DNA from 3 places in the Streptomyces sp. NPDC102259 genome. Region 2 is predicted to be linked to each of the others. Evidence: riboswitches for the same ligand, from Rfam matches in the RefSeq annotation. Region 2 holds a riboswitch; each other region holds the start of a gene.
The links. Region 2 has a riboswitch for cobalamin ahead of ACIRPU_RS25305 (cobalamin biosynthesis protein). Riboswitches for the same ligand answer to the same signal wherever they lie in the genome.
Positions count from the first base shown of each region.

Region 1 (7,278 bases), on a different contig from region 2:
GCATCTGCTGGATCTGCTGGATCGGTCAGGGGGCTTTCGGGGGCGAGGAAGGCGGGGAGCAGGCCGAGCAGTACGGCCGCCGCCGGCCAGAGCGGGAGGGCGGGGGCGGTCAGCGGGACCACCCCGGGGTGCAGGGCGGCCGGATCGGCGGACGCGGCGACGGTGAGGAGGGCCGCGACCGCGACACCGGAGGCGGCGGTCAGGCACGCCCGCGGGGTCCAGCGGTCCGGGCGGTAACGGGTGCGCGGTGAACGGCGGCCGCCCAGCCGCAGCCCGGCGAGGGCCGCGACGACTCCGGCGAACAGCACCGGGAGGCCGTAGGCGCCGCCCGCCGCGGTGAGCAGGCCGTACGTTCCCGCGCAGACGCCGAGCAGACCGCCGAGCGTGAGGACGGCGGTCGTCCGGCGCACGGGGGCGGGGACGTCGGCGGTACGGCCGTAGCCGCGGGCGTCCATCGCGGCGGCGAGGGCGACGGAGCGTTCCAGGGCGCCCTCCAGCACCGGCAGGCCCACCTGGAGCAGGCCGCGCAGGCCCGTGTCGGGGCGGCCCCGGAGACGGCGGGCGGCGCGCAGGCGGTGGACGTCCGCGATGAGGTTCGGGGCGAAGGTGAGGGCCACGACCACCGCCACGCCGGTCTCGTACAGGGCGCCGGGGAGCGTCTTGAGGAGCCGGGAGGGGCTGGCCAGGGCGTTGGCGGCACCCACGCAGACGAGCAGGGCCGCCAGTTTCAGACCGTCGTAGAACGCGAAGAGCAGGCCCTCGGCCGTGACCGGGCCGCCGAGCCGGATGCCCTGCGCCCAGTCCGGGAGCGGGACTTCAGGCAGCGTGAGAAGCACCCGCGTGCCCGGGATCGGGGACCCCAGGGCGACGACGAAGACGAGACGGATGACGAGGACGGCGAGGGCGAGCTTGAGGAACGCGGAGTAGGAGCGGGACCAGGGGGTGTCCGGACGGCACGTGGTGACGACATAGGCGGAGACGGTCAGGAGGAGACCGAGGAGGAGCGGGTTGGTGGTGCGGGTGGCCGCGGTGCCGAGACCGAGGGCCCACAGCCACCAGGCGGCGGGGTGGAGCGGGGCGCGCCGGAGGCGGGGGCGGCCGTCAGCCATCCCTGCGGGATCCTCGCCGCCGGGCCTGCCGGACCGCCGCCGCGCCCAGTACCGCCACCACCGCCGCGCCCGCGTACAGGCCCACGGACGGCCCGCCGTCCGCTTCCGGTTCGGCCTTTCCCGCTTCCGGCTGCGCGGCCGACGTCGGCGCGTCCGTCCCCTCGGCCGTCCCCGGCGCCTGCCCGGACACCTGCTCGCCGCAGCCCGTCTTCGGATACCCCGCGATCGAGCACAGCAGGGCGTTCGTGTCGTAGCGCAGGGGCTTGGCGACCGAGGCGAGGGCCTCGGCCGTCGTCGCGTCGGGGGAGACCCGGGCGCAGGCCGTGCGCGGCGACGGCGGGGTCTCGCCGCTCGGGGCGTCGGCCGCCGTGCCGAAGTCGATGACCAGGGCCACCCGCTTCGTGTCGTCCCGCGCGGGCGTCCTCGCGCAGATCGCCGCGAAGGAGGCCGCGCCGCGCGGCTGCGAGGCGTCCTGGGAGTCCGCGCTCACCGCGAACCGGAAGCCCTGGACGTCGCCGTCGGCGGGGCGGGCGGTGGACGGCCCCTGGGTGGCGTACGTCCAGCGGTCGCCGGAACGGTCCCAGAAGGACCAGTAGCGGTAGCCGGCGGCCTGGGCCGACTGAACCGTGCCGGTCAGGGACAGCAGCAGCGCGGCGAGGACGAGGGCGGCGCACCGGCGCGTCACGGCTGTCGCTTCCTGCCACGGCCGCTGATCAGGAAGCCGATGCCGATACCGACGACGAGGAAGACGCCGACGATCCACCAGACGCCGTAACCGGAATCCGAGTCGTCCTTCTTGTCGGCGTCGGTGTCGGCCGCCTGATCGGTGGCCTTCGTCGCGGCCTGCGGGGCCGGGCCCGTCGCGTTGAGCTGGGCGACCAGGTCGGCGCCGCCGAAGTGGCGGGGGTCGGCGCCCATCGCGTGGGCCGCGAAGATCAGCTGGGCGTAGGCGGCGGGGCCGCTCTGCTTCGCCCAGGCCGCGGAGTTCTGCTCGAGCCAGCCGAGGGGCTTCTTCGCGAACTTGGTCCACCCCTGCGCGGCGAGGGCGACGACGGCGTCGGCGGTGTTGCCGTAGTCGGGCTGGTCCTCGGCGCCGGGGAGGGCGGACTTCAGGTAGCCGGCTTCCTGGACCGACTGGGCGAGGTACGCCGAGCCGTTGCGGGCGAGCTCGAACGGGGTGAGCGGCTCGGGGGAGTTGCCGCAGGCGTAGCCGTCCTTCGGCGCCGTGCCCGCCTTCGTCACGAACCCCTTGCCGAGGGCGCCGAGCACGCCCGCCGCCGTCGCGTCGGCGTTGGCCGCGAGTCCGCCCTTCTTGTCCGGCTGGTACGCGAACGCGCCGCCCTCGGCGTCGTCGTCGCACCGGATGGAGAGCTTGACGAGAGCGTCGTACGACGACTTGCCGGCCTTCTTCACCTGCGCGGGCTGCTGCCCGGCCGCCGCCATCGCCCCCGCCACGACGGAGGTGGAGTTCGCGTCGCTCGCGCCGCCGGGCGTGTAGCTCCAGCCGCCGTCGGCGTTCTGGACCGACTTCAGCCAGGTGACGGCCTTCTCGGTCTCGGCCTGGTGACCGCCCAGCGCGGCCAGCGCCTGGACGGCCGCCGCCGTGCTGTTGGTGTCCACCATCAGCTTGGCGTCGCACGCCTTGGCGGTGTCCGCGCGGAACGCGGCGAAGGCGCCGTTCGCGCACTGCTGCCCGGTCAGCCAGGCCACGGCCCGGTCGGCGGGAGTGACGCCCGTGGTCCGCTGCGCGAGCAGGGCCAGCGACTGGCGCCAGACGCCGTCGTACGTCGGATCGGTGGTCCCGTACAGCCCGTCGGATATCGCCACCGACGGGGTTGGGGTCGGGGACGGGGTGGCGGCGACGGCGGGGACGGCGACACCCAGCACGACGGTGGCGGCGGCCAGAGCGGCGGCGCTGCGGCGGATGTTCATGATCGGCGGGTGCCTCTCCCGGTCGGTGAGGTCACGCGGCCGGGCAGCACGGGACATCCCGGCGGCTCGGCTCCGTATACCTCGACGGTGCCGTGCGACGACGGGCCTGCCGACGCACGTGAGCCGGTCACGGTCCCGTACCGGGCGATCCGGCTTGCCACCGCGCCTACTTGGACGGCTCGGACGGCTCACGGTTGCGGGTCAGCGCCGGAATTGCACCGGCTTCCCCCTGTACGGGCGTGATGACGACGCGGCCACTCTACCGGCAGGTAGCCGGACGCCTGAGGGGTGGCTGTGAAAGCGCCCCGGGAGGGCCGGGAAGCCCCGATATCTTCTGACCATGACCCATACGGGGAGGGCGCCGGGCGGGCTGCCGGGCGAGCTGTCGGGCGGACTGCCGGGCGGACTGGCGGGCGGGCCGTTCGCCGAGCTGCCGGGCCGACTGCTCGGCTCGGGCCGAACGGCCGACGTGTACGAGATCGACGAGGCGTGGGTGCTGCGCCGCGACCGGGAGGGCCGGGAGGACTCGGCCGTCCTCGCGGCCGTGATGACACATGTGCGCCGGCACGGCTACCCCGCACCCGCCGTACGGCCCTCCGGCGCACGCGCCGACCTGGTGATGGAGCGGCTGGACGGGCCGACGATGCTCCACGCGTTCGGGGCGGGCGCCCTGGACGCCGAGGAGGCGGGGGCCGTCCTCGCCCGGCTGCTGCGCGAGCTGCACGCCCTGCCGGGACGGCTCTCGGCCGACGCCCGCATGCTGCACCTGGACCTCCACCCGGACAACGTGATCCTCACGCCCGACGGCCCCCGGGTCATCGACTGGGCCAACGCGGAGGAGGGGCGCCCCGGGCTCGACTGGGGCATGTCCGCGGTGATCCTCGCCCAGGTGGCCGTCTCTCCCCAGCCGATCGCCGGCCCGGCCCGGGCGATGCTGACCGCGCTGCTCGCCGACCCCTCCGAGGAGGGCCTGGCGGAGGCCCTACGGAGACGGGCGGCCAACCCGACGATGAGCCGCGAGGAGACACAACTCCTCCTGCCGGCAGCTGAGTTGATCAGGTCGACGGCGGGCTGCTGACCAGTAGTAGCACTACTGGGCCGCCCGCCAGACCGTCATGTCCGCGGTCACGAAGGCGATGTCCGGCAGCGCGGTCGACTTCACCTGGATCACGAGCAGCGCGATGTCCCCGGAGGGGTGCTTGACGCAGATCTCGCTGCCGGCCGCCGCCGCGGCGAGGGGGAGCCGGTGGCTCTTGGCGCCGGTGAGGAGGATGCGGCACGAGTCGAGGGAGCCGCCGGGGTCGCCGTACAGCATGGAGAACACGCTGGTGTCGCTCTCCAGCGCGCAGCCGGTCTGCTCGCAGGTGAAGCGGATGTCCCCCTTGCTGTCCTCGCGCCGGACCGGCTCCCTGACGTCCAGCGAGGTCTTCGCGTCGAGCCACTGGAGGGGGTAGGCGGTGGCCTGCGGTGTCTTGGGCGTGGTCGAGGAGGGGGCCGCACCCTCCTCCGCTGTGCGGTCACCGGCCACCGAGTCCGGCGCGGCTGTCGACGAGGACGCCGACGACCGCGTGGACCCGGACGGACCGGGCGTCGAGGACGCCCCGGCCGTGTCCCGGTCGCGGAGCCGGTCCGCCGCCTCCATGACCGTCCACGCCAGGCCGGTCAGCACCAGCGCGCCCGCGGTCACGGCGGCGGCCGTGAGCAACGCGGTGCGCCGACGGCGGGCCGGCCGCCCGTCCGGCCGCGTGAGCTGCGACTGCACCGGCGCGAGCAAGGGCATCGCGGGCCGGGGCATCGTGTGCGAGGGCGTCGTGTGCGGGGACATCGTGTGCTGGGGTGTCTTGTGCGTGGGCCGTGGGATCAAGGGCAGCGTGTGCACCGCGGTGGGCTCGGGGACCGGAGACGGAACCGTCACCTCCGGACCGCTGACCTCCCGCCAGACGGCCGGTCCGGCGTCCTCGGCGTCGGCCGCGTCTCCGTCCAGACGTCGTCGGCACCACTCGACGACCTCCGCCGGGGTGGCCCGCTCCTCCGGATCGGCGGCGAGGCACCGGGCGAGCAGCGGACGGAGCGGTTCGGGCAGCAGGGACAGGTCGGGTTCCGAGTGCACGATCCGGTACAGCACGCTGACCGAGGGGCCGTCCCCGTACAGCGGCTCGCCCAGGGCCGCGAACGCCGCCGTCTGGCCGAGCGCGAACACGTCGGTCGCCGCGGTCACCGCACCCGCGGTCGCCTGCTCGGGAGCCATGAACTGCGGTGTGCCGACGGCGAGGCCGGTGGCGGTGTTCGAGGTGACGTCGGAGGCCAGCGAGATGCCGAAGTCGATCACGCGCGGTCCGTCGGCGGCCAGCAGCACGTTCGAGGGCTTCAGGTCCCGGTGCACGATTCCCGCGCCGTGGATGGCCTGGAGCGCCTCCGCCACCCCCGCCATCAGCCACAGCACCGCGGGCACCGGCAGCGGCCCGCGCCGGGCGACGGCCTCCGCCAGCGAGGGACCGGGCACGTACAGGGTGGCCAGCCAGGGGGGTACGCCGTCCGCGTCGGCGTCGATCAGCTCGGCGGTGTACGCGCCGCGGACCCGCCGGGCGGCTTTGATCTCCCTGCGGAACCGCCGCCGGAAGGCCGGGTCGTCGGCGAGCTCCGGGCGTACCACCTTGATCGCCAGCGGTCGGCCGCCCTGCGTGTGCGACAGGTAGACCCGTCCCATGCCGCCCGCCCCGAGCCGGGCGGCGAGACGGTAACCGGCCACCACGGGCGGATCGTCCGCCTGGAGTGGCTGGAACGCCTCAGTCGCATGATTCATCGGCCCTCATCCCCCTAATGACCCTGGCCCCCGGCCCCGGCCCCGCCGGTCCCCGTGATCCGACGCTCCCACGCTTCGAAGATCCGACGCTCCGAAGGTCCGGCGCTTCGAAGGTCCGGCGCTTCGATCAAGTCAGCAGCCTACGCGGGGTGTCGGTCCGCCGAAGGGGAGGAACAGCACCCGGGTCTCCAGCAGCCACAACCCGTCGACCTGGCGGAACGCGTCCTGATAATGCCCCACTTGGACGGGCGGTCCGGCCGGGACGATGCCGCCTGTGTAGCCGTCGACCCGGTACGTCGAGAAGTACGAGGTGGCCAGGGCGGTGTCCGGCGCGGTCGCCGTGACGAGGATGTTCGACATGAGGCGGCGCGAGAGGCGTTCGGCGGGACGCGAACCGAAGTACTCCCGCAGCGCCGCCCGCCCCTTGATCAGCCGTCCGCCCTCCGGCCACTCCCAGGTGCCGTCCTCGGCGAACAGCTCGGCCACCGAGGCGGGTTCGCCGAGGTCCAGCCGGTGGACGAAGTCGACGACGAGGCGCTCGCAGGCGCGTTCGGCGAGCAGCCGCTGCAAGGGGTCCATAAGGGCGTTGGTATCAAGGCGCCCTCGCCCGCCGCGAGCGATTTACGCCGCCACGTACGTCACCGGATCGCTCCCGACGACCGCCTCCGCGCGCCCCTGCTTCACCAGTCGCCGCAGATGGGCCTCGGCCTCCGAGACCGCGATGTTCCGTGAGCCGTGGGGGATCTGCTGCCAGGGGCGGTTCCACTCCATGCGTTCCGCGAGCTGCCAGGGGGTGAGGGGGGTGGCGAGGAGGGCGAGGAGGCCGGTCAGGCGGTCCTCGTGGTGGGTGAGCAACTCCTCGACGCGGAAGGGCGCGTCGGTGAATGCGTACTGGTGGGCGGGGAGGATCTCGGCGGGGGCGAGCCGGCCGACGCGTTCGAGGGAGTCGAGGTAGTCGCCGAGGGGGTCGGTGACGGTGGCGTCGTCGGGATCCTCGTACAGGCCGATGTGCGGGGTGATCTCCGGCAGCAGGTGGTCGCCGGAGAACAGGCGTCCGTGGCCCGGGAGTCGAGCGGGATGGTCCTCCTCCAGGTGGAGGCAGACATGGCCCGGGGTGTGGCCCGGCGTCCAAATCGCGCGCAGCCGGCGGCCGGGCAGGTCGAGGAACTCGCCGGGGACGATCTCGCGGTCGGGCAGGGCGGGCGCCAGACCGGGGAAGGGGCGGCGGGCGGGAGGCGTGCGGAGCGGGGCGATGTGCTCCTCGGGGGCGCCGGCGGCGGTGAGCTTGGCCGCCATGTACGTGTACCAGCGCTCGGGGCGCGTCTCGCGGGTCCGCCGCACGATCGAGGTGTCCGCCGCGTGCATCGCCAGCCACGCCCCGGAGGCCTCCCGCACCTGGCCGGACAGACCGTGGTGGTCGGGGTGGTGGTGGGT
Region 1 is NZ_JBIWMA010000001.1:813,877-821,154, forward strand. It holds gene ACIRPU_RS03635 (energy-coupling factor transporter transmembrane component T) at 1-1,109, opposite strand, end outside; gene ACIRPU_RS03640 (SCO2322 family protein) at 1,102-1,794, opposite strand; gene ACIRPU_RS03645 (prenyltransferase/squalene oxidase repeat-containing protein) at 1,791-3,041, opposite strand; cobalamin riboswitch at 3,163-3,304, opposite strand; gene ACIRPU_RS03650 (phosphotransferase) at 3,382-4,119, shown strand; gene ACIRPU_RS03655 (serine/threonine-protein kinase) at 4,132-5,844, opposite strand; gene ACIRPU_RS03660 (nuclear transport factor 2 family protein) at 5,977-6,423, opposite strand; gene ACIRPU_RS03665 (MBL fold metallo-hydrolase) at 6,466-7,278, opposite strand, start outside.
Region 1: another riboswitch for cobalamin. It lies ahead of ACIRPU_RS03645 (prenyltransferase/squalene oxidase repeat-containing protein); the one in region 2 lies ahead of ACIRPU_RS25305 (cobalamin biosynthesis protein).

Region 2 (7,278 bases):
ACGGTGCCGAAGAACGAGGCGAAGACGCCCCCGCGGTCGATGTCGCCGACGACGAGCACGGGCAGCCGCGCGCCCCGCGCGATCCCCATGTTCACGATGTCGGTCCGCCGCAGGTTGATCTCGGCCGGACTGCCCGCCCCCTCACAGATCACCGCGTCATACGTGCCCCGCAACTCGGCGAGGCAGTCGAGAACGGTTCCGAGGAGTTTCTGCTGCCGTCCGCCGTGATACCCACGGGCGCTCATCTCGCCCACCGGCTTGCCGAGGAGCACGACCTGACTGCTCTGTTCACCGCCCGGCTTGAGCAGCACGGGGTTCATCAGCGCGGTCGGCTCCACCCGGCAGGCCTGAGCCTGCATGGCCTGGGCTCGCCCGATCTCGGCGCCCTCCGTCGTCACGAACGAGTTCAGGGACATGTTCTGCGCCTTGAAGGGCGCGACCTTCACCCCCTGCCGCACCAGCCACCGGCAGATCCCGGCCGTGACGACGCTCTTGCCGGCGTCGGAGGTGGTGCCGGCGACGAGGAGACCCCCGCCCAGACCCCCGCTCATGTCGTACGCCCCTTCAGCTGGTTCCCCTGGTTCCTCTGGTCGCGCTGGTTGCTCGCGACGATGCTCGTGGCGACGACGCGCGCGGCGACGGTCACGCCGAGCGCGAGCAGACCGACGCGGCGGGAGAGCCGCGCGGCACGTTCGATGTCCCGGGCGACGACGGGCCGCCCGGCCGCGCCGTTCAGCACGGGCCGGTGCTCGACCCGCCCGGCGTACGACAGGGTCCCGCCCAGCCGCACCCCGAGGGCGCCCGCGAACGACGCCTCCACCGGCCCGGCGTTGGGGCTCGGATGCTTACGGGCGTCGGCCCGCCAGGCTCGTACGGCGCCTCGGGGATCGCCTCCCGCGACGGTGGCGAGCACGGCGGTCAGCCGGGCTCCCGGCCATCCGGCGACGTCGTCGAGGCGGGCGGCGGCCCAGCCGTACCGCAGATACCTCGGCGACCGGTGACCCACCATCGCGTCCAGGGTGTTGACGGCCCGGAACCCGACCAGGCCCGGCACTCCGCCCACGGCTCCCCACACCAGCGCCCCCACGACGGCGTCGGAGGTGTTCTCGGCGACGGACTCCACGACCGCCCGGGCGATCCCGTCGGCGTCCAGCGCCTGCGGATCCCGCCCGCACAGATGCGGCAGCCGCTCCCGGGCGGCCTCGACGTCCCCCGCTTCGAGCGCCCGCCCGATGGCCCGGGCCTCCCGGACCAGCGAACTGCCCCCGACCACGGCCCAGGTGGCGGCGGAGACCAGAGCGAGTGAAGCGGCGGGGGAACGGCGTACGGCCTGCTCGGCGACTGCTCCCAGGGCCACGACCCCGCCCGCGCACACGACGGCGTGGAGGGCGCCCTGTCCCCGGTGGTCCCGCCACAGCAGCCGCTCGACGGCACCGGCGGCCCGCCCGAACGCGGCGACCGGATGCCCTCGGCGCGGATCGCCGAGCAGCAGGTCGCCCAGGAGGCCGGTGGCGGCGCCGTACGCGTAGAGGCGATCGGCACGCATCGGCTCAGCCGGCCGTGGGGTCGGGCAGCGACCTGGTGCTGTACCTCAACGGCCGAGCGAGCATGGCGATATGTCCTCACTCAGGGTGTCCACGCCCTGGTTCGACGAGACCGGCGGCGAGAGTTCCTGGCTCCCGGGGGTTTCTACCCCGGTCACAGTGGCGGGACCGCGCCGGATTCACACCGGCTTCCTCTTCTGCTGCCGTACATGGCTCGGGCAGTCCACCACGGCCCGCAAGAGCCGTCAACTTGCTGTTGACCTGCGAGGCTGGAGTGTGCAGAACCCCACACGGGGCCGGTCGGCGGGGCCGCGAACGCCAAGGGGTGCGGGACGGTGATCCGTCCCGCACCCCAGGGGTGTTCGGATGGTGCGTCAGGCGACGATCAGTGAGATCCCGTACGCCACCGCCGCCGCGCAGGCCGCGAAGCAGGCGTACGTGCCGGTCACCGCGAGGGTGGCCGAGCCGCCCTGCGCCGACGCGCGTTCCTGCCGCGACAGGCCCATGATGCCGAGGGTGAACAGGGCGACGAGGCCTACGGTGACCACGAGGCTGACGCCGAAGACGGAGCCCAGGGCTGCCCAGTCGATCTTCATGCTGCTTCTCTTCCTTCGTGCCGGGTGCGCGGGCTCAGACGGCCGCGGCCGGCGGAGCGGCGGGGGTCGCGGGCTCTGCGGACGGGGCGGGGATCGTGGCCGTCAGGTCCGCCGTGAGGCCGGCCGTGAGGTCCTCGGCCAGGATGCCGGCGGGCGGCGGGGTGACGGCGGCGATCGCCGTCGTGACGACGCCCGCGGGCTCCTCGGGCTCGTTGACGTTCGAGGCGTCGACGACCTCGCGCCGGGAGACCTTCCAGATGGCCGCGCTGGAGGCGATCAGGAAGACCGCCACGAGGGCCGTGCCCCAGTCGCCCAGGCCGGTGACGGCCTCGGCGAGCGCGCCCACCAGGGCCGCGGCCGGGAGCGTCAGGCCCCAGGCGACGAACATCCGGGTCGCCGTCGACCAGCGGACCACCCCGCCCTTGCGGCCCAGCCCGGCGCCCATCACGGCACCGGAGACCGAGTGCGTGGTGGAGAGGGAGAAGCCGAGGTGCGAGGAGGCCAGGATGACCGTGGCCGCGCTGGTCTGGGCGGCGAAGCCCTGCTGCGGCTGGAGGTCGGTCAGGCCCTTGCCCATGGTGCGGATGATCCGCCAGCCGCCGAGGTAGGTGCCGAGCGCGATGGCCAGGCCGGCGGAGAGGATGACCCAGGTGGGCGGGTCGGAGTCGGGGGCCACGACACCGCCGGCCACCAGGGCCAGGGTGATGATGCCCATCGTCTTCTGCGCGTCGTTGGTGCCGTGCGCGAGGGAGACCAGGCCGGCCGAGGCGATCTGGCCCGTGCGGTAGCCCTTCGCCGCGGCCTTGCCGTCGGCCTTCTTGCCGAGGGTGTAGGAGAGGCGGGTCGCGAGCATCGCCGCGACGCCCGCGACGATCGGCGCCGCGATCGCCGGGATCAGCACCTTGGTGACCAGCGCGTCACCGTGCACCGCGCCCGTGCCGGCCGACGCGATGGTGGCGCCGATCAGACCGCCCATCAGGGCGTGCGAGGAACTGGACGGCAGGCCCACCAGCCAGGTCAGCAGGTTCCAGAGGATCGCGCCGACCAGGGCGGCGAAGATGACCTCGGGACGGATGCCGGTCTCGTCGACGAGACCTTTGGAGATCGTGTTGGCGACCTCCACCGAGAGGAAAGCTCCCACAAGGTTGAGCGCGGCGGACATGGCCACCGCGACCTTGGGCTTGAGTGCACCGGTCGAGATGGTGGTGGCCATCGCGTTGGCGGTGTCGTGGAAACCGTTCGTGAAATCGAACGCGAGTGCGGTGACGACCACAATCGCGAGGATCAGCGAGAAGTTTTCCATTTACCCAGGCAATCGTTCGAAGTCATTGGCGCGTTGACCGTAAGCAATCTGGGTGAACGGAAGATGAACTGGGAAGGGCGTCAGGGTGTCTGTGTGAGGGGGTCGGGGCGCAGTCCCGTCGCGGCGCGGGGGCAGGGCTCAAGCGCCGTACGGTCACCCGTCCTTGGCGAGCCCGCGCGGCCGCGTCGCGGAGCCGTCAAAGAGATTCCGGTCACCCCACAGGCTGCCGCTGTCCGCGTACTGCCAGAAGGCCCCGTCGGCCGTCCGGCCGACGCCGTCCCGAGTCGACGCCCCGTGACGGGCGGTGCGCGGGGCGTGACCCACGTGACCGTCCGGGCCCGGTCGGGGCCCCGGTCGGGCCGCGGCGTCTGCACCCCTGTCGTAGGGGCCGTACGCGACGTCGAGCGCGGGCGGCAGGGTCCGGCCGTCGGCGCACCGGCCGCCGCCATCGTGTACGAAATACGCGGCCCGCTCCTCGCTCGGGCCCATGGCCCACAGGGCGAGGCGATACACGCCGGGGAACAGTCCGGCGGCGGCCTCCGGTGGCTCCTGGCAGGATCGCGGCATGGCTGAGGAGCGGCGCGAGCAGGGGGACGCCCGGGATCACCGGGACGGCGTACAGGACGTGGCGGAGCGGTGGGGGAGGCATGCCGTCCTCGAGGAGGCGCGGGCCTGGGAGGCGCTCGTGACGGCGGCCCGCCGCACCGTGACCGACGGGCTGGTCGTCGGCACCTCCGGCAACGTCTCCGTGCGCGTCGGCGACACCGTGCTGGTCACACCGTCGGGCGTGCCCTACGAGCGGCTCACCCCCGACGACGTCACGGGCGTCGACCTCGCCGGCCGGCAGGTGCTCGGCACCCTGCTCCCGACGAGCGAGCTGCCCATGCACCTCGCCGTCTACCGCACCACGGACGCCAGGGCGGTCGTCCACACCCACGCCGTGCACGCGACCGCCGTCTCGACCCTCGTCACCGAGCTTCCCCGCGTCCACTACATGGCGGGCGCGCTCGGCGGACCCGTCCGGGTCGCCGCCTATGCGACCTACGGCACCGAGGAGTTGGCCGAGAACATGCTCCGCGCCCTGGTCGACCGCAGCGGCTGCCTCCTCCAGAACCACGGCACCCTCACTCACGGCGCCACCCTCGACCAGGCCTACGACCGCACGGCCCAGCTGGAGTGGATGTGCCGCCTGTGGCTGACGGCCTCGTCCGTACCCGGCCTGAACCCGGCGCTCCTGACGGAGGAACAGGTCGCGGAGGCGGGCGAGCGACTGCGCGGGTACGGGCAGCGGGAGTGACCCGCCGTCCCCCGACCGGCTCCACCACTGGCCGGGAGGGAGGCGGGCCAGGACACTGGACGGGTGCGCACTGTCAAAGCGACGGCCGCCGCCGTCACCGCAGCCCTGGCCGCCGGCGTCGTCAGTGTCGCCGCAGGCCGGCTGGCCAGCGACGCCGCGTTGAAGGCGCCGCCCGGTCGGCCCCTGCCCACCGAACCCCGGCTCACCGTGCACGGCGCGGCCGCCGGCCGGATCACCCTCACCCGTGACCTGGCCGCGCTGCGCCCCGGCACCTACGGCCTCTCCGGCGACGGCTCCCACGCGGTCGTGGGTCCCGTCCTGCCCACCGCCCCGCACTCCGCCGACACCGTCGTACGCCGACTGGAGCGGGTCACCCATGGCAGCCTGAGCTCCGGCGACGCGGTCTGGCTGACCCCCAATCTCCACGTCGGCAACCCGAGCAGCGCCCTCGGTCTCGACCACGCCGACATCGACGTCCCCGGCGAGCTGGGCAACCTGCCCGCCTGGTTCGTGCCCGGCCCGCGCCGCACCTGGGTGATCGCCGTGCACGGCCTGGGCACCACCCGGGAGCACACCCTGAACGTCATGGGCTTCCTGCACCGCCGTCGCTTCCCCGTCCTGGCCCTCGCCTACCGCGGCGATCTCGGCGCGCCCCGCTCCCCGGACGGCCTGAACCACCTCGGCGAGACCGAGTGGCGCGACCTGGACGCGGCGATGCGGTACGCCGTGCGTTACGGCGCCGAACGCGTCGTCCTCCTGGGCTGGTCCACCGGCGCGACCATGGCCCTGCGGGCCGCCGCCGACTCGGGGCTGCGCGACCTCGTCTCCGGGCTGGTACTGGACTCCCCGGTCCTCGACTGGCGGACGACGGTGCGCGCCCTCGCCGCCGCCCGGCGCACCCCGGGCGCGCTGCTGCCGCTCGCCGTCCGTGCCGCCGAGGGCCGCACCGGGCTGCACACCGGCCCCGGCGGCCACGGGGACGCCGTCGCCGATCCGGACCGGCTGAGGGTCCCGACCCTCCTCCTGCACGGCCCCGACGACACGGTCGCCCCCTGGGGCGCCTCCCGCCGTCTCGCCGCCTTCCGTCCCGAGCTGGTCACCCTGCACACCGTCCCGCACGCCCCGCACGGCGCCATGTGGAACCCAGACCCCGCGGCCTACGAGGAGGCCCTGCGCCGCTTCCTCACCCCGCTGATGTGACCTCCTGACGCGACCTTCTGGCATGACCTCGTGACGTGGCCTCCTGATCCGACCCGCCGCCGGACCCGCCGCCGGTGCGCCCCGACAGGGCGGCCGGACCGGTGCCGCTGGTTCCGTTTAAGCCCGTACCACTGGCCTGAAGGCGCCTCTCCGCCCGTCACGGAACCCCGTGCCTTGGCCAGTCCCGTAGCCCGACGTGACATTCCGTTTGGGTTTTCGGACCGTCAACCGGAAGACTGCACTCGTGACGTCCCGTATCCCGCGCGACTCCAGGCTTCGACTCGTCCGCCCGCGACCCCTGGCCGCCGCCCCCTCAGCTGTGAACGAGCGGCGCCCGCGCCGCCCCGCACCCCGCCCGCCGGAGGGCACCCCGGCCCCCGCGGAGCTGGCCAGAATGGCGCGCTCCGGACTGGCCGCCGCGGCCCGTGTCGCCCGCTGGGCCGACAACGCCCTCGGCCCCGGCCGAGACGCCGCCACGACCGACGGCAAGGCCACCCTCTCCGACGCGACCGCCGAACGGGCCGCCAGTGATCTGGGCCTGACCACGGACCGGATCCGCGCCGACTGGGACACCGCCCGCCTCGCCGGCCTCGTCGAGGTGCACGGGGACAGCGCCCGCCCCGGCTGGCGGCTACGCGCATGGAACCGCGACGACAGCGCCGTCCTGCGCGGCTGGGTGGCCCTGTTCGACGCCTGGTCGCTTGCCTCTCCGGAACCCGGGGACCAGGAGCCCGGTGCCGTCGCCGAGGTCGTCTCGGCCATGCCCCAGGTGCTCTCCTTCCTCCAGCTCTCCGCCGGGCCCGTCCCCGTGGAGCAGCTCCTGGACCTGCTGCGCCAGCGGGTCACCGAACTGCGCACCGAGCGATGCGAGGTGCCCTACGGCGCCGGCTCGGAACCCGCGACCCCCCTCGCCCCGGTCCTCCTCTCCGCCGACGCCGACCCGGCGGAGCCCGCCCAGGACGCCGAGCTCGTCCCCCTTCTCGACTGGGCCCTGAACGCCCTCGCCGCCGTGGGCGCCCTCACCTACGGCGCCGGCCAGGCCACGCTCACGCCGCTGGGCAGCTGGGCGGTCTGGGTCAAGCTGGAGCAGATCTGCGTCGCCGCGCAGAGCCCCGCCGGCAACATCGAGCAGTCGGCCGAGGCGATGCTCCGCGGCTGCGCCCAGCTGCGCCCGAACGCGGCCCGCGCCGAGTACCGCGCCTGGCTCGCCGCCCGTACCGTCGGCAGCGCCGTCGCCGAGCTGCTGTTCGCCGCCCGCGGCGACGACGCCCTGCTGCGCGGCCTCGCCTTCGAGGCGCTGCGCGTCGTCGGCGCCCCCGCCGAGCCCGACGTCCGCGC
Region 2 is NZ_JBIWMA010000011.1:230,466-237,743, forward strand. It holds gene ACIRPU_RS25300 (cobyric acid synthase) at 1-551, opposite strand, end outside; gene ACIRPU_RS25305 (cobalamin biosynthesis protein) at 548-1,546, opposite strand; cobalamin riboswitch at 1,646-1,788, opposite strand; gene ACIRPU_RS25310 (hypothetical protein) at 1,919-2,140, opposite strand; gene ACIRPU_RS25315 (anion permease) at 2,175-3,443, opposite strand; gene ACIRPU_RS25320 (hypothetical protein) at 3,597-4,010, opposite strand; gene ACIRPU_RS25325 (class II aldolase/adducin family protein) at 4,009-4,740, shown strand; gene ACIRPU_RS25330 (alpha/beta hydrolase family protein) at 4,804-5,940, shown strand; gene ACIRPU_RS25335 (hypothetical protein) at 6,185-7,278, shown strand, end outside.

Region 3 (7,278 bases), on a different contig from region 2:
TCGCGGGGACACCTGCGCCGTGTGGACGTCCGGCCCAGGGATGCCGGTACGGAGGCCCGCGCGGAGGCGGTGAGGAGGCCCGGACGCAGGCGGTGAGGAGCAGTGCCCGCGGCGGGACTCTCGAGGCCGCCACGAGCACCTTCCAAGGGCTCCTGAATAACCTGCGTGTGGGCTCGCCGGAGTACAGCGACGTGGCTACTGGGCGCACGTTCTGGATCGACGTCCACGCCGGGATCAGCACCGACATGACCGACTGCGTCGCCAGCCCCATCCGCGAGTTCACCGCGCGCTGACCACCCCCAGCCCGACCGCGTCCCCGTTCGAAAGGCAGTGCGCACATGTCAGACCGAACCGCCGCATCGACCCCGAGCGGTCCACCGCAGCGCCGGGCCCCGCTCCCCTCGCTCACCGGCCTCAGATTCGTGGCGGCCCTGCTCGTCTTCCTCTACCACACCTCGTACCTCGCCGGACCCCTGCGGCCGACCCTGCCGATCAGCTTCTTCGCCGATCCCGACATCGCGCAGCCGGTGGCCGACTTCTTCCTGCCCGCCGGACGCATCGGGGTGTCCTTCTTCTTCGTGCTCAGCGGCTTCGTCCTGACGTGGTCGGCGACGCCCGGGGACCGGCCCACGGCGTTCTGGCGGCGCCGTGCCCTCAAGATCTACCCCAACCACCTCGTGACCTTCGCCCTGGCCATCTGGCTGTGGGCGTCGGCCACCCCGCTGCACGCGTGGCTGGCGAACCTCTCCCTGGTGCACGCGTTCAGCAACCGGCCCGACACCGCGATGAGCGTCAACTTCCCTTCCTGGTCGCTGTGTTCAGAGGTGCTCTTCTACGCGCTGTTCCCTCTGTTCATCGTCGTGGTACGCCGGATCGAGGAGCGCAGGCTGTGGCTGTGGGCCGCCGGCATGGTCGTCGGCGTGGCGGCCATGGCGGTCGTGACGAAGCAGTTCATGGCCGGTGGCGCCAAGAGCCCCTTCGGGGATCTGACGGCCAACCAGGAGTGGTTCGGCTACGCGTTCCCGCCGCCGCGCCTGTTCGAGTTCGTGCTCGGCATGCTCCTGGCCCGTATCGTCGCCGCCGGTCTGTGGCCGCGCATCGGCCTGCTGCCCTCGGCCGCCGCCTTCGCCGTGGGCTACTGGGCCGCGCTCACCGCCCCCGACCCGTACAACTTCAGCCTCACCACGGTCGTCCCGATCGGCATGATCCTCTGCGCCGCGGCCACCTCGGATCTGCGGGGCGACGGCGGCTGGCTCACCAGCAGGCCCATGGTGCTGCTGGGCAACATCTCCTTCGCCTTCTATCTCCTCCAGGGTCTGGTGGTCTTCTACGGCCGGCCCGAGGTACTGGGCAGCCGTACCTACGACACCGTCCCGGCGCTGGGCATGCTGATCCTGCTCCTCGCCGTGAACGTGCTGGCCGCCTGGCTGCTGTACACCCTCGTGGAGAACCCGGTGATGAAGCGCTGGAGCCGCGGCAGGAAGCAGCGGTCCCCGCAGACCGCGCCGCGCGACACGCAGCCCGTGTCGGCCGGCGAAACGGTGTGAACCGCACTGCCCGGTCAGCGCCCGTCCCCCGGGCGGTGACCGGGCAGTGGTGTGTCCCGGGCGGCGAGGCCCCGGGACAGCACATGAATCGTCCGGTGTCACGACCTCTCTCGTTCAAGTGGCGGTCAAGAAGTTCTGTGGTGGCGTCCTGAAGAGTCGCGTGGAGAGCCGAAACGACGCTCTTCGTCCGGGAAGACGCGTCCGGCGGCCACGCATCCTCGAACTAGGAGCCGCTTCATGCTGACCCTCGACCTCTCCACCCGTACCGCGCTCGTCACCGGGTCCACCGCCGGTATAGGCAAGGCCACCGCGCAGCAGTTGGCCACCGCCGGCGCCCAGGTCTACGTGAACGGCCGCACCGAGGAACGCGTGCAGACCGCCATCGCGGAGATCCGCAAGTCCGTGCCCGACGCCGACCTGCGGGCCGCGCCCGGTGACGTGGCCACGGCGGAGGGCGTGCGGGAGATCATCGAGACGCTGCCGGACACCGACATCCTCGTCAACAACGCCGGCACCGCCGAACTCAGCCCCTTCGCCGAGCTGTCCGACGAGAGCTGGCAGCGGCTGTGGGACCTCAATGTGATGAGCGGTGTGCGGCTGTCGCGCCACTACGTCACGGGGATGGCCGACCGCGGCTGGGGCCGCATCGTCTTCGTGTCGAGCGAGTCCGCGCTCAACGTCCCGCCGGGGATGGTGCACTACGGCGCCACCAAGATCGCCCAGCTCGGCATGGCCCGCGGTCTCGCCGAGTCCTACCCGGCCTCCGGCGTCACGGTGAACTCGGTGCTGCCCGGCCCCACCCACTCCGAGCTGACGGAACGGTACTTCGCCATGCTCCAGGAGCAGCGGCCGGACGCGACGCTGGAGGAGCTCGAGGGCGAGCACCTCCAGAGCAACCACCCCAACCTGCTGCTCGGCCGCTTCGCCGAATCGCAGGAGGTGGCGAACCTCATCGCCTACCTGGCCTCGCCGCTCTCCACCGCCACCAACGGCGCCGCACTGCGCGTGGACGGCGGCGACATCCGCAACGTCACCTGAGCCGCGCCCGGTCCCGGGGGCGGTCAGGCGCCGAGGGGTCCACCGTCCGGGTCGGTCGTCGGCGTGGCCACCTCTGCCGCGATCCGGCGGTAGGCGGCGCGGGCCTGGACGATCCGGGCGAGCACGGTGCCGACGAGCGTCGCGGCGCACAGGCAGGTGAGCCAGAAGGTGTCACGGTGGCCGGCCCAGGTGAGCGTGCCCGCGGGCGGGACGGCGAATCCGTTGAGGGTCAGCCAGCACAGAACGGCCGTACCCGGGGCCGCGGTGAAGCGGGCGCACAGTCCCAACAGGGCCGCCAGGAGAGACAGGGCGGCCAGCGCGAACCCGGGGCGGTCCGAGCCCACCAGCATGTTGTGCACGGCCACCAGGACGAGCGCGCCGCCGAAGGCCGTGGCCCACACCACCGGGGTGGAGACGGGCTGGGGCACGGGCCGGGCGCCGGCCCGGAGGGACACCCACTCGATCATGCCGCACGCTTCCTTCCGGTCCTGCATGCCCCCGAAACGCCCGGCCGCCACGGCAGCGTGGACCTGGGCACGTATTCTCCCACCCGGCCGTCGAGCGCAGCGTGTACCCCTATGAGGAGACCTCGGCCGGGTTCAGGGGTCTGGTCGGCCAGTCGAGCAGTCGGGCGCCGATGACCGCGGTCTGCAAGGTGTAGCGGTGGGCGGGGTCGGTGGGATCGGTGCCGGTCAGCGTGTGGATGCGGGCCAGGCGGTAGGTGAGCGCCCGCACGCTGAGCGAGAGCCGCCGGGCCGTCGCGGCGGCCACACAGCCGGTGTCGAAGTACGCGGTGAGGGTGTCGAGCAGGGGCTGTGCCCCGCCGCGCGCCCGTTCCAGCGGTCCCAGAGCGCTCTGCACCAGGTCCACCAGTGCCTGCCGGTCCCGGGCCAGGACGGGGAAGACCAGCAGGTCCAAGGCGCGCAGCAGCGGCTCGTCGAGGCCCATGCGCTGGGCCACGTCCAGGGTGTTGAGGGCCTCTTCGTAGCTGTGCCCGATACCGACCGGGCCCGGCCTGGGCCGGCCGATGGCGACCTGGGCCCGGCCCGCGGCGGCGCGGGCCTGCTGGGCGAAGTGGATGAGGACCTCGTCCTGGTCGGCGGGGGCGATGCACACCATCCGGCCGTCCTTGGTGGTGAACAGGATGCGGCGGTTCTCGAAGCGGCCGTACAGCTCGTCCGCCACCTGCCGGGGAACGGGGTCGGTCTCGTCGTACCTCTCCGGGCCCTCGGCCACCGCGACCGCGTGGGCGCGGGACAGCCGTAGGCCGAACCGTTCGGAACGGGCGGCGAGTTGGCCGGCGGGCCCGCGCCCGTGGAGCAGGTCGTCGATGAACTCGCGGCGGGCCGCCTCCTCTTCGCGGATCACCAGCCGCTGTGCGCGCTCGTAGCCGTCGGCGAAGGCGTCCACGGCCTGTTCGACGACGGCGAGGACGCTGTCGGGATCGGCGTCCCGTGGACGGCTCTCCCGGCCGGCCGCGAGATGCGCGCGGACCAGACCGCGCCAGCCGCGTCCGGCCTCGGCCGCCCGTGCGCCGAGCGCCCGGCGGGACTCGATCTCGTCGCGGGTCAGCCTGCGGCCCGTGGTCGCGGCGTCCGCCAGGATCCGGTCGAATCCGTCGAGGAACGGCTCGGGCGCGTGCGGGCCGGTCATGGTCTCCCCGTTCGGATGAAGCATGGTCGGACACATGTTCCCACCGAACGGTACGGCGGCGGAGTGCCCTTGGGTGCGTCCGGCGGGCTGCGGGGCCGCCCAGGGCCTGTCGTTCGGATCAGGTCGGCCTGACCGACGGTGCCCTGTCGGCGGGCCCTACGCCGACCGTACGGTCACGGCATTTCGTCGGGCCCTCGGACGGCGGCGTGCGCCGGGGGCGACGTCGTCCGCCGTCCTCGCGCCTCGCATCTCCGCTTGTCAGAGCCTCTGTGCGGGCACTACTGTCACCACGCCTCGGTGAACGGGAAATCCGGTGTGATGCCGGTGCGGCCCTCGCCACTGTGATCGGGAAGTCCGGCTCCGGCCCTCGCGGGCAGCCACTGGGTCCTTGGGACCCGGGAAGGCGGAGCACGGGCGGTGGTACCCGTGAGCCAGGAGACCGGCCAAGGCACGTCAACCATCCACGAGGTGCTGGAGAGGGTCTGCTCAGCCATGCACATAGCCGAGGGTTTTCTGCCTCCGGCGCATGCGATCGCCTGGGGCGTCGCATCCGCGCCATTCGTCGTCCACGGAGTACGGTCACTCACCCGTGAGGTCAAGGAGAATCCCGAGAGCACCCTGCTCCTCGGCGCCTCCGGAGCCTTCACGTTCGTCCTGTCCGCGCTGAAACTGCCGTCGGTGACCGGGAGTTGCTCGCACCCCACCGGCACGGGGCTCGGCGCCATCCTGTTCCGGCCGCCGATCATGGCGGTGCTGGGCACCATCACCCTGCTCTTCCAGGCCCTGTTGCTCGCCCACGGCGGCCTGACCACGCTCGGCGCCAACGTCTTCTCCATGGCCGTCGTCGGGCCCTGGGCCGGTTACGCGGTCTACCGGCTGCTGCGGCGGTTCGACGTGCCGCTGATGGTCACGGTGTTCTTCGGCGCGTTCGTGGCCGACCTGTCCACCTACTGCGTCACCAGCGTGCAGCTGGCGCTCGCCTTCCCGGACCCCAGCAGCGGATTCCCGGGCGCGCTCGGCAAGTTCGGCTCCATCTTCGCCGTCACCCAGATCCCGCTCGCGGTCAGCGAGGGGCTCCTCACGGTGTTCGTGATGCGGCTGCTGACCCAGTCCAGCAAGGGTGAACTGACCAGGCTGGGCGTGCTCGTGCCGACCGGCCGGACCAAAGCCGATGCCGACGCCGGGACCGAAGGCGACGCCGATACCGACGCCGGGACCGGTGCCGGGGCGGTGGCCCGGTGAGCCGTAACGCGAAGATCAACGCCCTGCTGCTGTTCGTGGTGGCCGCGCTGGCCGTCCTGCCGCTGGCCCTCGGGCTCGGCGACCACAAGGAGGAGCCGTTCACGGGCGCCGACACGGAGGCGGAGACGACGATCACCGAGATCCGGCCGGACTACGAACCCTGGTTCTCACCCCTGTACGAACCGCCGTCCGGCGAGATCGAGTCAGCCCTCTTCGCCCTCCAGGCGGCCCTCGGCGCGGGGGTCCTCGCCTACTACTTCGGTCTGCACCGGGGGCGGCGGCAGGGCGAACTCCGGGCCCTGGCCCAGCGGGACGCCACGGGGGAAGCCAAGGGGGACGCCGACGCCAAGGTGTCCGAGAGCGCTCAGAGGTCCGAGAGCGCCTCCGACGCGTCCGCTCCCGAACGGACCTGAGCCCGCGTGCTGCCGATCGACGCGGCGGCGCACAGCAGCCGCTGGCGCCACCGCCACCCCGTGGACAAGGCCGTGCTCGGACTGGGCCTCACCGTGCTCGCCATCTCCCTGCCGCCCTGGCCCGGTGCGGCCCTGGTCCTGGTGACGGCGCTCGTCATCCTGCTCGGGCCCGCGGGTGTGCCGCGCCGGCGGCTGTGGCGCGCCTACCGGGTACCGCTGGGCTTCTGCGTCACGGGCGCACTCACCCTGCTCGTCCAGGTCGGCGCCCCGGACCGGTTCGTCGCTCTCGCCGACGACGGCCCGGTGCGCGCCGGGGAGCTGCTGCTGCGCACCTCGGCGGCCTCCCTCGGCGTCCTCCTCCTCGCGTTCACCACCCCGATGTCCGACCTGCTGCCCCGCCTGGTCAGGGCCGGGGTGCCCGCGCCCGTCGTGGACGTCGCGCTGGTGACGTATCGCATGAGCTTCCTGCTGCTCGACTCCGTGCGCCGGATCCGGGAAGCCCAGGCGGCCCGGCTCGGGCACACCTCCCGGGCCGCGGAGTGGCGTTCGCTGGCCGGGCTCGGCGCCACCGCGTTCGTCCGCACCTTCGACCGGGCGGCGCGGCTCCAGGACGGACTCGCCGGGCGCGGCTACGACGGCACCCTGCGCGTCCAGGTGCCCGAGGCCCGGGTCTCCGTCCGCTTCACGGCCGCCAGCGCGGTCCTCTTCGCGGCCCTGGCCGCCCTCACCTTCGTCCTGCAATCCGTACTGGAAAGGCCGCTGCCTTGAGCGAGCCCGCACTGGTGGCCCTGCGGGGTGCCTCCTTCGCCTACGAGGACGGCCCGGCCGTGCTCAGCGGCCTGGACTTCGAGGTCCACGCGGGGCGCGCGCTCGCCCTGCTGGGCCGCAACGGCAGCGGCAAGACCACGCTGATGCGGCTGCTGAGCGGTGGACTGCGGCCGGGCGACGGCGAGTTGAGGGTCGAGGGCCGCCCGGTGACGTACGACCGCAAGGGGCTGACCCGGCTGCGTACGACCGTGCAGTTGGTCGTCCAGGACCCGGACGACCAGCTGTTCGCCGCGTCCGTCGCCCAGGACGTGTCGTTCGGACCGCTGAACCTCGGCCTGTCCGACACCGAGGTGCGGGCCCGGATCGAGGAGGCGCTCGCCGCCCTGGACATCACCGCCCTCGCCGACCGGCCCACCCATCTGCTCTCCTACGGGCAGCGCAAGCGCACCGCGATCGCCGGCGCCGTCGCGATGCGGCCCCGGGTGCTGATCCTCGACGAGCCGACCGCCGGGCTCGACCCCGACGGCCAGGAACGGCTGCTCGCGGTCCTCGGCCGGCTGCGCGAGTCCGGCACGACCGTGGTCATGGCCACCCACGACGTCGACCTGGCCCTGCGC
Region 3 is NZ_JBIWMA010000002.1:246,792-254,069, reverse strand. It holds gene ACIRPU_RS05770 (acyltransferase family protein) at 339-1,547, shown strand; gene ACIRPU_RS05765 (SDR family NAD(P)-dependent oxidoreductase) at 1,785-2,585, shown strand; gene ACIRPU_RS05760 (hypothetical protein) at 2,609-3,052, opposite strand; gene ACIRPU_RS05755 (PucR family transcriptional regulator) at 3,162-4,238, opposite strand; cobalamin riboswitch at 4,489-4,701, shown strand; gene ACIRPU_RS05750 (energy-coupling factor ABC transporter permease) at 4,731-5,480, shown strand; gene ACIRPU_RS05745 (energy-coupling factor ABC transporter substrate-binding protein) at 5,477-5,893, shown strand; gene cbiQ (cobalt ECF transporter T component CbiQ) at 5,900-6,661, shown strand; gene ACIRPU_RS05735 (energy-coupling factor ABC transporter ATP-binding protein) at 6,658-7,278, shown strand, end outside.
Region 3: another riboswitch for cobalamin. It lies ahead of ACIRPU_RS05750 (energy-coupling factor ABC transporter permease); the one in region 2 lies ahead of ACIRPU_RS25305 (cobalamin biosynthesis protein).